Linked DNA regions of Actinomadura rubteroloni. The protein of the gene in region 1 interacts with the protein of each later gene in a pairwise test. Links are inferred from orthologs where the notes say so. Each region holds a gene or a part of one and is shown in the gene's direction. Other genes may lie near its edges. The genes, in order: def and BTM25_RS05770.

Region 1 (6,010 bases):
GTGGACGCGTTCAGCGTCGGAGCGCATCCGCGTCCGCTGGTGCTGTTCAACCCGGCCAAGGGCGACTACTGGCGCAACCGGTTCGACGGCGCGCACGAGCTGGGCCATCTCGTCATGCACGCGGACGCCGAGCCCGGCGAGAAGATCGTCGAGGACCAGGCGCAGCGGTTCGCGGCCGAGTTCCTCATGCCCGCCGACGAGATCGCGGGCGAGCTGCCCGCGTTCGCCGACTGGGACCGGCTCGCCGCGCTGAAGGCCCGCTGGGGCGTGAGCCTCGCGGCGCTGCTGTACCGGGCGCGGACGCTCGGTGTCATGCCCGAACCCGTCTACCGCGCGGCGATGGCGGGGATGGCGCGGCAGGGGATGCGGCGGCGGGAGCCGGGTCCGGCGCGTCCGCTGGAGGGGCCGACGATGCTGACGCGGGCGATCGAGATGTCCGGTCTGGACCGGGACGCGCTGGCCGTCCGCGCCGGGGTCCCCCGCCCTGACCTGGACCTTCTCGTCCCCGTCCGGTGAGCCGGATGTAACGCCGGTGTGATCGTCGTGCCCGATGATGGGCGGTATCGCAGAGACCGCGCGTAATCTCGGGCACCGACTGCCTCGGATTGCGTTGCTCCGCCTCGACAAGTGCGCGCGGTCTCGTGTCGGAGGACCGCCACATGTCCTACGAACTGACCGAACTGCACCGCGAGTCCCGGATGGGCGGGCTCGGCACCGAGATGGCGCGGGAGATCCGCCGGATCGACCTGTCGGACTTCGCGGCCCGGCGCGACGAGATCACCGAGCAGGTCTGGAACGCGGCCGTCGAGATCGGGTTCTTCCAGGTCGTCGCGCACGGGATCGACCTCGCGGACGTCCGGGAGGCGTTCGCGACGGCCGAGCGCTTCTTCGCCCTCCCGGACGCGACCAAAGCCCGCTATCCGCTCCGCAAGGGGCGCAACGCGGGCTGGGAGAGCCTGTCGCAGGTCCGGCCGTCCGTCGGGACGCCCGACCAGAAGGAGTCGTTCCAGATCACCCGTCCGCACATGGACGGCCTCTGGCCCTCCGACGAGTTCCGCACGACGCTCCTGCGCTTCGAAGCCCAGTGCCGGGACCTGGCGATGAAGCTGCTGTCCTGCTTCGCGACGCGCCTCGGGTTCGACGCGGACTTCTTCGCCCGCGCCCACGACCCGTCCGACCCGGGCTACCGCAGCACGCTGCGCCTGCTGCACTACTTCGCCGTGCCGCCGGACGCGACCGGCCTGTGGCGCGCGGGCGCGCACACCGACTTCGACTGCCTCACGCTGCTGTTCCAGCGGGACGGGCAGAGCGGCCTCCAGGTGTGCCCCGGCCGCGAGCGCGACGCCGGGACGTGGACGCCCGTCGAGGCCTCCGACGACGCCGTCACCTGCAACATCGGCGACATGCTCATGCGCTGGAGCGACGATCTGCTGCCGTCCAACTTCCACCGGGTGAAGAGTCCCGGGCCGGGCGAGGACCGGGGGCCGCGCCAGAGCATCGCGTTCTTCGCGCAGGCCAACGCCGACGTCGTGATCGAAGGCCCCGCCGGGCGCTATCCGCCGATCACCGCAGAGGAGTACCTGCGGCAGCGGATCGCGGCGAACTACCGGGGGACCTAGGCCAGCTTGACGGGCAGCCGCTCGGGACCCCGGACGAGCGTTCCCGACACGACGACCTCGTCCGGCGGCACGGCCAGCTCGACCGTCGTGAACCGCGCGGCGAGGGCGTCCAGGGCGGCGGCCAGTTGTGCGCGGGCCAGGTCGGCGTGCGGGCCGTCCGGGAAGGCGAGGCCGGGGGACGCGGCGGGACGATCCGGGTCGAACCGGTCGGGGTCGGGGAACACGTCCGGGTCGCGGTTGGCCCCGGCGGGCGACAGCAGGACCAGATCGCCGTCCGCGACCGTCACGTCCCCCCAGGTCAGCGGCCCGGTGGCCCGGCGCGGACGGACGGCCGCGGGCGGCTCCCAGCGCAGCGCCTCCGCCGGCGCGGCGGCCCGGTAGGCGGCGTCGGCGCGCACGCGCGCCCACCCGTCCGGTGCCGTCAGCACGCCGTGCAGCAGGTTCCCGATGCCGTGGCAGACGGCCTCGACGGGCAGCAGGAGCCGCACGAAGTCCACGATCTCCTCGTCCGCCGCGCCGGTGGCGACGAGCCGCGACAGCAGGTCGTCGCGCGGCTCGCCGCGCCGCTCGGCGATCGGCCCGGTGAGGCGCCGCGCGAACCGCTCGGCGCCGGCCGGGTCGGCGGCAAGCGACCGCAGTTCCGGCAGCGCCGACCCGCCGAGCCCGAGCAGCCGCGAGACGACCAGCGACGGGTACCGGGCGGCGAAGTCGGCGACGAGATCGGCGGCACCGTCCAGGTGCGCGACGAGCCCGTCCGCGAGCGACCGGATCAGCGCCCGCGGCGTCGCCGCGAGCACCGGGTCGAGCGGATGCGGCGCGGCGTACGGGCCGACGTCGGGACGCCCGTCCGGCGCGGTCAGCTCCGTCGCCGCCAGCCCGTCCGCGACGTCCGCGTACCGGGCGACGAGCCGCGCGGGCTCACCGCGGAACAACACGGGCACGGCCCGCCCCGCCGCCCGCGCCGCGGCCAGCAAGCCGTGCGGGTTCGCACCGGGATCCGCACCGAAGTCCACACCGTCGAACGCCATGCGATCGCCTCCGGCCCCGATCATGCAGCCGCGCCCCCCGGAAGGAAAGGCCCCCCGAGGGGTGACCTTTGACTCCACGCCCTGACCCGCCGATACGCTTTGGGGGACGGAGTTTGGCGAGGAGGGCCGGATGAGCGGGCGCGCACGACCGATCACGCTGGTGGGGACGGACGTTCTGCACCGGCCGTGCCGGGAGGTGACGGAGTTCGACGCCGCGCTCGCCGAGCTGACCGAGGACATGTTCGCGAGCATGTACGAGGCGAACGGCGTGGGGCTCGCCGCCAATCAGATCGGCGTTGACCTGCGGGTTTTCGTGTACGACTGCCCCGATGCCGATGATGTGGCGCAAAAAGGCGTCATCGTGAATCCGACGCTGGTGCTGCCCGAGGGCGACGCGCGGCGGCTGGACGACGGCGAGGAGGGCTGCCTGTCGGTGCCCGGGCCGCACGCGCGCGTCGCCCGTCCCGACCGCGCGACGTGCCACGGCTTCGACGTCACAGGCGCGCCGGTCAGCGTGGAGGGCACCGGGGTGCTCGCCCGGTGCCTCCAGCACGAGACCGACCACCTGGGCGGGAAGCTCTACATCGACCGTCTGTCCAAGCGGGAACGCAAGCGTGTCCTGGACGAGATGGAAGAGTTGCGCGCCGCGCGGCCGTAGTCAGCGCAGGTGGGCGTCGAGGCCGGTGAGTCCGGGCGCGACGTCCGGACGTAGCAGCAGGCCTTCGTAGTCGGCGCGCTCGGAGCGGAACGGGATCGGCGTCTCGTCGGCCAGCCCGGCGAGCCGGTCGCGGAGGCGCGCGGCGTGCCGGTCGGCGTCCTCGGGCGTGGCCTTGTCGGCGGCGGAGATCTCCAGCGGTGCCAGCACGTCCATGCCGGTGTAGAAGAAGACGCCGTGCAGCAGCGGCCATAGGACGTCCCGCAGCGCGCCGTGGACGCCGCGCGGCGCGAAGCCCGGCGCGGCCGACCCCGTCGTGACGACCGTGAACGCGCGCTTTCCGCTCAGCGGCCCGGCGCCGTAGCGCAGCGGACGGCCGTCCTCGGCGGGCACGCCGTACGCGAAGCCCTCCACTAGCACCCGGTCGAACCAGCCCTTCAGGATCGCGGGCGGACCGAACCACCAGAGCGGGAACTGCACGACGACCATGTCCGCCCACCGGAGTTTGTCCTGTTCCTCCCGGATGTCGGCGGCGAGCGTGCCGGACGCGTACGCGGCGGCCGAGTCGCGGCCGACGACGAGCCGGTCGGTCCCGGCGCCGAAGTCCGCCGCGCTGACGACCGGGTTCCACCCCATCGCGTACAGATCGGACTCGCGCAGCTCGTGTCCGAGGTCGGCGAGCGCCTTCCGGCCCGCGTCGCGCAGCGCGGCGTTGAGGGACCTCGGCTCGGGATGGGCGAAGAGCCACAGGATGCGCATGATCGTTCTCCTTCCGTCCCCGCCATCGTGCGCGGGCCGGACGGACGGCCGTGAGTGGCCCGATGGCCAATCAGTGCAAGAATCGGGCCATGACGCATCGGGTCGCGGTGGTGATCAGGGACGGCGTGCTCCCGATGGAACTCGGGCTCGTCCACCAGGTGTTCGAGGCGGCGCTCGACGCGTCCGGACAGCGGCTCTATACCGTCCTGACCTGCGCGGCCGTGCCCGGCCCGGTCCGGACGTCCGCCGATTTCACCGTGTTCGCCCCGCACGGCCTCGACGCGCTGGACGGCGCGGACACGGTCGTCGTCCCGGCCGCGAAGGACGACGAGCGCGCCGACGGCCCGGACCCTGCGGTGACGGCCGCCGTCCGGAAGGCCGCCGCCGACGGGGCGCGCGTCGCGTCGGTCTGCACGGGCGCGTTCGTCCTCGCGGCGGCGGGCCTGCTCGACGGGCGCCGCGCCACCACGCACTGGAAGTCGGGCGAACTGCTCCGCGCGCGGCATCCGGGCGTCCGCGTCGACCACGGCGTGCTCTACGTCGACGAGGACACCGTGCTCACCTCGGCCGGCGAGGCCGCCGGGATCGACCTGTGCCTGCATCTCGTCCGGCGCGACCACGGCGCGGCCGTCGCCAACGACGCCGCCCGCAAGATCGTCGTCGCGCCGCACCGCGCCGGCGGCCAGGCCCAGTTCGTGGTGCGGCCGGTGCCGGACGAGGCCGGCGCGTCCACGGCGGCGGCGCGGGCGTGGGCGCTGACGGAGCTGGACCGTCCGATCGGGCTGCGCGAGCTGGCGGCGCGGTCGGCGATGAGCGTCCGGACGTTCACCCGTCGCTTCCGCGAGGAGACCGGCCTGTCGGCCGGGGAATGGCTGACGCGGCAGCGCGTCGAACGCGCCCGGCACCTGCTGGAAAGCACCGCGCTGCCCGTGGACCAGATCGCCCGCGCGTCCGGATTCGGGACGGCCGTGTCGCTGCGCAACCATTTCCACGCCGCGCTCGGCGTGACCCCGAGCGCCTACCGGAGCACTTTTCGCGGCGTGCCCGCCGGAAAATGAGGTTGACAGCCCGTCCGGCCGCGGGCGATGCTACCGGGCATGAAGCTTTTCACGCTTTGATCTCCCGGGTCGAGCCGCCGCACGTCCGAGTGCGCGCCCGCTCCCCTTCTGTTCTTTTTCCCGGCCCGCTTGCGGCCGTACTTCGTTCTGCCCGGAGGTGATTTCTCCATGCGCATCCGCGACATCGAGAACATCCTTTTCTCGGCCCAGCCGGAAAAGGATTCCAAGAAGGCCCGTCGCACCGAACGCGACCATCGCACCGCCGCCTTGTCGGCGGGCGCGCGGCGCACGACGCCCCGCACGCCCGTCCGGCAGTTCAACCGGGGTCGCTGACCCCGGCGGCGCGCAGTCCCGGCCCGCGCGGGCGTCCGCCGCGCGCGCGGGCCGGGGCGAACTCCGCCCACACGACCGTCCGGTCGCCGCTCTCCCAGTAGCCCCATGCAGACGTGAGCGCCGCGACGATCCGCATCCCGCGCCCGTTCTCCGCTCCGGCGAGCGGATCTTCCAGCAGATCGTCGTCCGAGCCCGGCCGGACGTGCGGGCGCGCGCCGTCCGCGCCGTCGTCGCCGACCTCCAGCCGGTAGCCGCGCGCGGTCGCGGTGAGCGCCACCGTGACCCGGCCGCCCGGCCGTCCGGACGCGGTGTGCGCGACCGCGTTCCCGACCGTCTCGCTGCCGACCGTCAGCAGGTCGTCCAGCACCGGGTCGTCGGGCGGCAGCAGGTCGCGCAGGAACGCGCGCGCCCGCGCCGCCGACCGCCGCTCGCCCGGCAGCGTCACGACCCCGAGGACGACCGGCCCGTCCGCCGTCTCCCGCACCGCCGCTCCCCCCATCGCCGGCTCAGCGGGACGGCTCGTCGGCGAACACCGGCGGGAGGACCGGCGTGACGAGC
Region 2 (6,105 bases), 230 kb from region 1 along the record:
GCCGGTCAAAGTCCGGCCGGGGACCGCGTTCCAGCAAATGGGCACGGTAGGTCACATAACTGCCACGCAGCGTGAGTTAATAGGGGGAGCCGGCCCGGCAGGAACGACCGACGGGAGCGTGCGTGGCGGGAAAGCAGACCGGCCGTCATCGGCGAGCGCCCGAGGCGCGTGCCACCTACCGCGAGGTGTTCGCGGTGGGTGAGTTCCGCGCGCTCTGGACGGCCCAGGCGCTGTCGTTCATCGGCGACCAGCTCGCCCAGGTCGCTCTGGCGTTGCTCATCTACCGGCATACGGGGTCGCCGCTGCTCACGGCGCTGACGTACGCCCTGACCTATCTGCCGCCGATCGTCGGCGGGCCGGTGCTGTCGGGGCTGGCCGACCTGTTCCCGCGCCGCCGCGTGATGGTCGTGTGCGACGCGGTCCGGATGGTCCTCACGGCGCTGATGGCCCTCCAGGGCACCCCGACATGGGCCCTGTGCGCCCTCGTGTTCCTCACCGTCCTGCTGGGCACGCCGTTCACGGCCGCGCGGGCGGCGATCCTGCCGGACGTCCTGGACGGCGACCGCTACGTCGCCGGGTCGGCGATCAACAACATCACCCACCAGGTCACGCAGATGCTGGGCTTCCTCGTCGGGACGGGCGTCGTGCTCGTCGTCGGCGAGCGGGAGGCGCTGGCGCTGAACGCGCTGACGTTCGCGTTGTCGGGCGCCATCCTGCTAGCCGGGCTGCGGCCGCGCCCGGCCCCGCGCGACCGCGAGCGGTCGTCGCTCGGGCTCCTGCGCGGAACCCGGGACGGCGCGCGGCTGGTCTTCGGCGACCCGACGCTCCGCGCCCTGACTCTGTTCGCGTGGCTGGCGGCGTTCTACATCGTGCCGGAGGGGCTCGCCGTCCCGTACGCGGCGACGTTCTCGGGGACGGCCACCGAGGACCGGGCCGTCGCGGGCCTGCTGATGTCGGCGATGCCGACGGGAATGGTGATCGGAGCGTTCCTTTTCAGCCGCTGTGTCCGCCCCTCGGACCGGATCCACTCGATGGGGTGGATGGCGATGCTGGCGTGCGCGCCGCTCGTCGCGGCGGCCATGTCCCCGCCCCTGTGGGCCGTGATCTGCCTGTGGGCGCTCGCGGGCGTCGGCAGCGCCTACCAGCTCGCGGCGAACGCGGCGTTCGTCGCGACGGTCCCGGCCACGGGACGGGCCGTCGCGTTCGGCCTCGCCCAGTCCGGCATCCTCGCCGGTCAGGGCCTCGGCATCCTCGCCGCCGGCGCGGGCACCGAACTGCTCGGCCCGGAGCGCGTCGTCGCGCTCGCGGGCGCGGCCGGGCTCTCCGCCGCGATCGTGCTCACGCTCGGCTGGAACCGGATCCGCGGCACGGTGGCGCGGACGCTGCGCGGCACCGAGCCGGAGGACGAACTGGCGGACGGACCGGAGCTGGCCGGGGAACCCGAGGTGGACCGCTCGTCCGCCTCGGCCACCTAGGAGCGGACCTTGTTGAGCTTGTCCTTGGCGCGCTGGACGGCGTCCTGGACGCCCTGGTTCTCCTGCGCCTTCTTCACGAAGTCCTCGCCGATCGAGGTCGGCGCGCCTTCGTCGGGGATCAGGATCCAGGCGACGATGTACGCGGCGACGCCCGCGCCGCCGAAGAGCGTGAAGACGGCGAGCCCGAGCCTTACGAGATTGGCGTCCACGTCGAAGTACCGGGCCACGCCCGAGCAGACACCGCCGATCATGCGGCCGTCGTGCGTGCGCCGCAGCCGGCGCTGTGCGTTCTTGTTCAGGTCCATGCTCCGATGATGCCCACCGACGCCGCGACCGCACATCGGGGATCGTCCCTGATCGGCCCCTGAGGCCGTCCCCGAGTACGCCGCCATGGTTGAGCAGCGCTTAAAGTCGGGGGCAAGGGTTATTGCCTGGACGTTCACGGACGTCACCGGCACACTCGTCACCCGGACCGAGCGAGCAGAGGGAGCGGCATGAGAATCGGGATCGTCGGGGCCACCGGCCAGGTCGGCGGCGTGATGCTGAGGATCCTGGCCGAGCGCGGGTTCCCGGTGGACGAGCTGCGGCTGTTCGCGTCGGCCCGGTCGGCGGGGCGGACCCTGCCGTTCGACGGCCGCGAGGTCACCGTGGAGGACGCGGCGACCGCCGACTTCTCCGGGCTGGACATCGTCCTGTTCTCCGCGGGCAAGACCAGTTCCAAGGCCCTCGCGCCGAAGGTCGCGGCGGCGGGCGCGGTCGTGATCGACAACTCCTCCGGCTGGCGGATGGACCCGGGCGTCCCGCTGGTCGTCGCCGAGGTCAACCCGCACGCGGCCCGGAACCGCCCGAAGGGGATCATCGCCAACCCCAACTGCACGACCATGGCCGCGATGCCGGTCCTGCGCCCGCTCCATGAAGAGGCCGGGCTGGAGGCCCTGGTCGTCGCGACCTACCAGGCCGTGTCGGGCAGCGGGCTCGCGGGCGTCGAGGAACTGCACGGCCAGGCGCGGCAGGTCGTGGAGGCCGCCGCCGCGCTGACCCACGACGGCGGCGCGGTCGAGTTCCCCGACCCGAAGGTCTACGTCCGGCCGATCGCGTTCAACGTGCTGCCGATGGCCGGTTCGATCGTGGACGACGGGCTCGCCGAGACCGACGAGGAGCAGAAGCTCCGCAACGAGAGCCGCAAGATCCTGGAGATCCCGGACCTCAAGGTGTCGGGCACCTGCGTGCGCGTGCCGGTCTTCACCGGCCACTCGCTCCAGATCAACGCGCGGTTCGCGCGTCCGCTGAGCCCCGGGCGGGCGGCGGAACTGCTCGCGGACGCGCCGGGCGTCGTGCTCACCGACGTCCCGACGCCGCTGGAGGCCGCCGGGCAGGACCCGACGTACGTGGGCCGCATCCGCCGGGACGAGACGGTCGAGAACGGCCTCGCGCTGTTCGCGTCGGGCGACAACCTGCGCAAGGGCGCGGCGCTGAACGCCGTCCAGATCGCCGAACTGGTCGCCGCGGGCTGACCCGCCGGGCGCGGCGCCGCCGTCCTTCGGGGCGGCGGCTACCGGCCGCGTACGACCAGCGAGCCGAGGAGGGCCGCCGTCGCGGCGGCGACCTCCTCGACGGCCCGGTCGAACGCCTCGGCGTTGTGGGCGGCCGGGGCGCGGAACCCCGAGATCTTCCGGACGTACTGGAGCGCGGCGGCCCGGACGTCCTCGTCGGTGGCGTGCTCGGTCATCGGCGGACGGAGCGTCTTGATACTGCGGCACATGCCTCCAGTGTCACCGATGCCGCCGACAGTTCTCACGGCGCGATGCGCTCGCAGATCCAGGCCAGGGCGAGCGGGTACCGGTAGTCGATGCCGCCGTGCGCTCCCTCGAACAGCTCGAAGTGGATCCGGTCGGCGGCGACGCCCGCGTCCAGCAGCGCCCGGTGGTAGGCCGTCGCGCCGACGTCGAGGAACCATTCGTCCTTCGTGCCGCCGTCGATCCAGATCGCCCGCATGGAGCGCAGCGTCTCGGCGTGGTCCGGGACCATCCGGACGGGGTCCAGCGCCAGCCACCGCGCCCACACGTCCTCGCGGAGCACGCCGGTGCGCGGGTCGAACGGCAGGACGGGCGTGCCGTCTTCGTCCGGCGAGTAGCAGGCCGCGCAACCGAGCATCTCCAGCAGCTCGACGTCCTCGGGACGGGTGAACGCCACCCGCGACCGGAAGTCGTCCCACCAGCGCAGGATGTCGCCGTCGTATCCGCGCAGATGCCGGACGGCCTTCGGGAAGTCCGGCATCCAGGAGTACTCGAACAGCGAGTCGCCCGCGTGGGTGGCGAGGGCGCCGAACAGGTCGGGCCGCAGCATCGGCGTGATCATCGCGCCGTAGCCGCCGCTGGACTTGCCGGTGATCGCGCGGTGCTCGGGGGCGTCCAGCGTCCGGTAGTGCGCGTCCACCCACGGGACGATCTCGTCGCACAGATAGGAGTGGTACCGGCCGGTGCCGCGGCTGTCGAGGTACTGGCTGCCGCCGTAGGCCGTCCAGGCGTCCACGTAGACGAGGATCGCGGGCGGGGCCTCGGCGCGGGCGAACACCGCGTCGGCGGTCTCGGGGAACGGCTGCCGGAACGGCGTCCGGTTGCGCCACATCTGGACGTGGCCGGTGTACCCCATGATCACGTAGACGGTGGGGTGGCGGCGGCCGGGATCGTCGTCGTAGCCGGGTGGCGTGTAGACGAGCAGGGGACGCTCGGCGGGATCGCCCAGCGGGTTGTCCGCCAGCAGCGCGCTGGAGAACAGGTGCTCGTCGAGACGTCCGGCCAGGTCGGCGGACCAGGGCAGCATGGCGGCTCCTTCGCTCGTGATCATTACCGACGCTAGCCGACCGCCGACGGAGGCGCCCCGCGTGCCGGTGCGTCAAATTCGCCTCGGCCACGGAGAGTGCGGTTACTCTCACTCCTCGTGTGGAACGTTTTACCGCCGTCGCGCCTCGCGACGGCCGTCGTGCTCGTGCTGGCCGCGGGCGGGTGCGGGCTCGGCGCGCCGCAGCACCCGCCCGCGCCCCGCGACGCGCTGCCGGTCACCACGGTCGGGCCGGGCGGACGGCCGTACGCCCCGTCGCGCGGGCGCGTCCCGCTGCACGACACCTTCGAGCGCCTCGACCTCGGCACCGGCCGCCGGTGGGGGTGGCGGAGCGCGGCCTATCCCGACTGCACGACCAACCGGAAGAACTTCAAGCTCGACAGCCTGTCGCGCGCGGCCCTGTCCACGCCGTCCGGGCGCCTGGCCGTCACCGCGAGCCCCCTGCCGGGCGGACGCTGGCGGACGGGCCTGCTGAGCACCGGCGACTCGTGCGGCTCGGGCGGCGACGGCTTCGAGGTCCGCACCGGGGACGTCATCACCACCCGCGTCCGGCTCCCGACCGCCCGGTACGGGGCGTGGCCCGGGATCTGGACGTGGCGCCAGGGCGGCAACGAGGTGGACGTCTTCGAGTGGCACTCCGACCGTCCCAACACGCTGGAGTTCGCGAACCACGTGAAGGACAGCGCGTGCTTCTGCGCCAGCCCGCTGGTGCGGCGCGGCGCCTGGCTCGACATCGCGGTGCGGCTCGGCGCGCGGCGCGTGACCTGGTACCTCGGCCGCCCGCCGGGGCCGCTGCGGGCCGTCCACTCCGACCGGAAGGGCGTGGGCGCGCGGTTCCACGCCCACCTGGTCATCGGCATGTCCGTGGACGACGGCACCCTGCACTTCCGTCCCGACCGCACCGTCCCGTTCACGTTCGAGGTCGCGTCGATCACCGTCCGCCGCTCCGGCGTCAGCGGGCGGGCGGGAGCAACAGAGCCTGCCGGTCGTCGTCGGTGAGCGGGGTGAAGATCCGGGCCTCGGCGATGTGCAGGAGCGAGGCCATGTCGCCGGTCGCGTTCCACAGCCGGACGCTGCCGTCGTCGGACGAGCTGGCGATCCGGCCGCCGTCCGGGGTGAACGCCACGCTCGCGACCGGGCCGTCGTGGACGCCGAGCGTGAACACCTCCACCGCCGTCTGCGGATCCCACAGCCGCACGCCGCCGTCGTTGTAGCCGCCGGCCAGGCGGTCGCCGTTCCGCGACCAGGCCACGCACTGCGCTGAGCCCGCTGCCGCGCGCATCTCGTGCAGCAGCCGTCCGGTGGACGCCTCCCACACGCGCAGCGTCTGGTCGTCGGATCCGGACGCCAGCCGTAGCCCGTCCGGTGAGTAGGCGACGGTCCGCACGCCCGCGCGGTGCCCGCTCGCCACCGCGACGAGATCGCCGGTGGCGGCGTCCCAGATGCGGACGGTCCCGTCCTCGGACCCGCTCGCGACGCGTGTGCCGTCCGGGGAGAACGCGACCGTGTGGACAAAGCCCCGGTGCCCGCGCAGCACGCGCTGCTCGGCGCCGGTCCGCGCTTCCCACAGCCGGACGGTGAAGTCGTGCGACGCGGTGGCCACCCGGGCGGAGTCGGGCGAGAACGCCACACCCCAGACCGGACGGGCCGTCTCGGCGTCGAGCACGGTCAGCACCTCGCCGGTGAGGACGTCCCAGACGCGGGCGGTGGAGTCCATCGAACCGGTCGCGAGCAACGTGCCGTCCGGGGACCACGCGACGCCGTGCACCCAGCTCGCATGGCCGGACAG

What was found.
Region 2: the proteins of def (region 1) and BTM25_RS05770 interact in binary tests that used the Escherichia coli proteins (3 or more experiments, as listed by UniProt). The link is inferred for Actinomadura rubteroloni from one-to-one orthologs.

Annotation. Positions count from the first base shown.
Region 1 is NZ_MTBP01000001.1:1,060,290-1,066,299, reverse strand. The notes cover bases 1,669-4,541. They hold def (peptide deformylase), read left to right. Parts: upstream 1,669-2,777; coding sequence 2,778-3,305; downstream 3,306-4,541. Other genes in these bases: BTM25_RS04675 (GlxA family transcriptional regulator), read left to right, coding at 4,151-4,541; BTM25_RS04680 (NAD(P)H-dependent oxidoreductase), read right to left, coding at 3,306-4,061; BTM25_RS04690 (cytochrome P450), read right to left, coding at 1,669-2,647. Outside these bases: BTM25_RS04700 (XRE family transcriptional regulator), read left to right, coding at 1-516; BTM25_RS04695 (isopenicillin N synthase family dioxygenase), read left to right, coding at 660-1,619; more of BTM25_RS04690, read right to left, coding at 1,616-1,668; more of BTM25_RS04675, read left to right, coding at 4,542-5,119; BTM25_RS29470 (hypothetical protein), read left to right, coding at 5,288-5,452; BTM25_RS04670 (ATP-binding protein), read right to left, coding at 5,436-5,936; BTM25_RS04665 (DUF5995 family protein), read right to left, coding at 5,959-6,010. UniProt on the Escherichia coli protein: Removes the formyl group from the N-terminal Met of newly synthesized proteins. Requires at least a dipeptide for an efficient rate of reaction. N-terminal L-methionine is a prerequisite for activity but the enzyme has broad specificity at other positions.
Region 2 is NZ_MTBP01000001.1:1,291,158-1,297,262, forward strand. What follows is about bases 1,012-3,979. They hold BTM25_RS05770 (aspartate-semialdehyde dehydrogenase), read left to right. Parts: upstream 1,012-1,969; coding sequence 1,970-2,989; downstream 2,990-3,979. Other genes in these bases: BTM25_RS05760 (MFS transporter), read left to right, coding at 1,012-1,475; BTM25_RS05765 (PspC domain-containing protein), read right to left, coding at 1,472-1,780; BTM25_RS05775 (DUF2277 domain-containing protein), read right to left, coding at 3,028-3,237; BTM25_RS05780 (alpha/beta hydrolase), read right to left, coding at 3,270-3,979. In the rest of the region: more of BTM25_RS05760, read left to right, coding at 123-1,011; more of BTM25_RS05780, read right to left, coding at 3,980-4,298; BTM25_RS05785 (LamG domain-containing protein), read left to right, coding at 4,416-5,315; BTM25_RS05790 (nSTAND1 domain-containing NTPase), read right to left, coding at 5,269-6,105.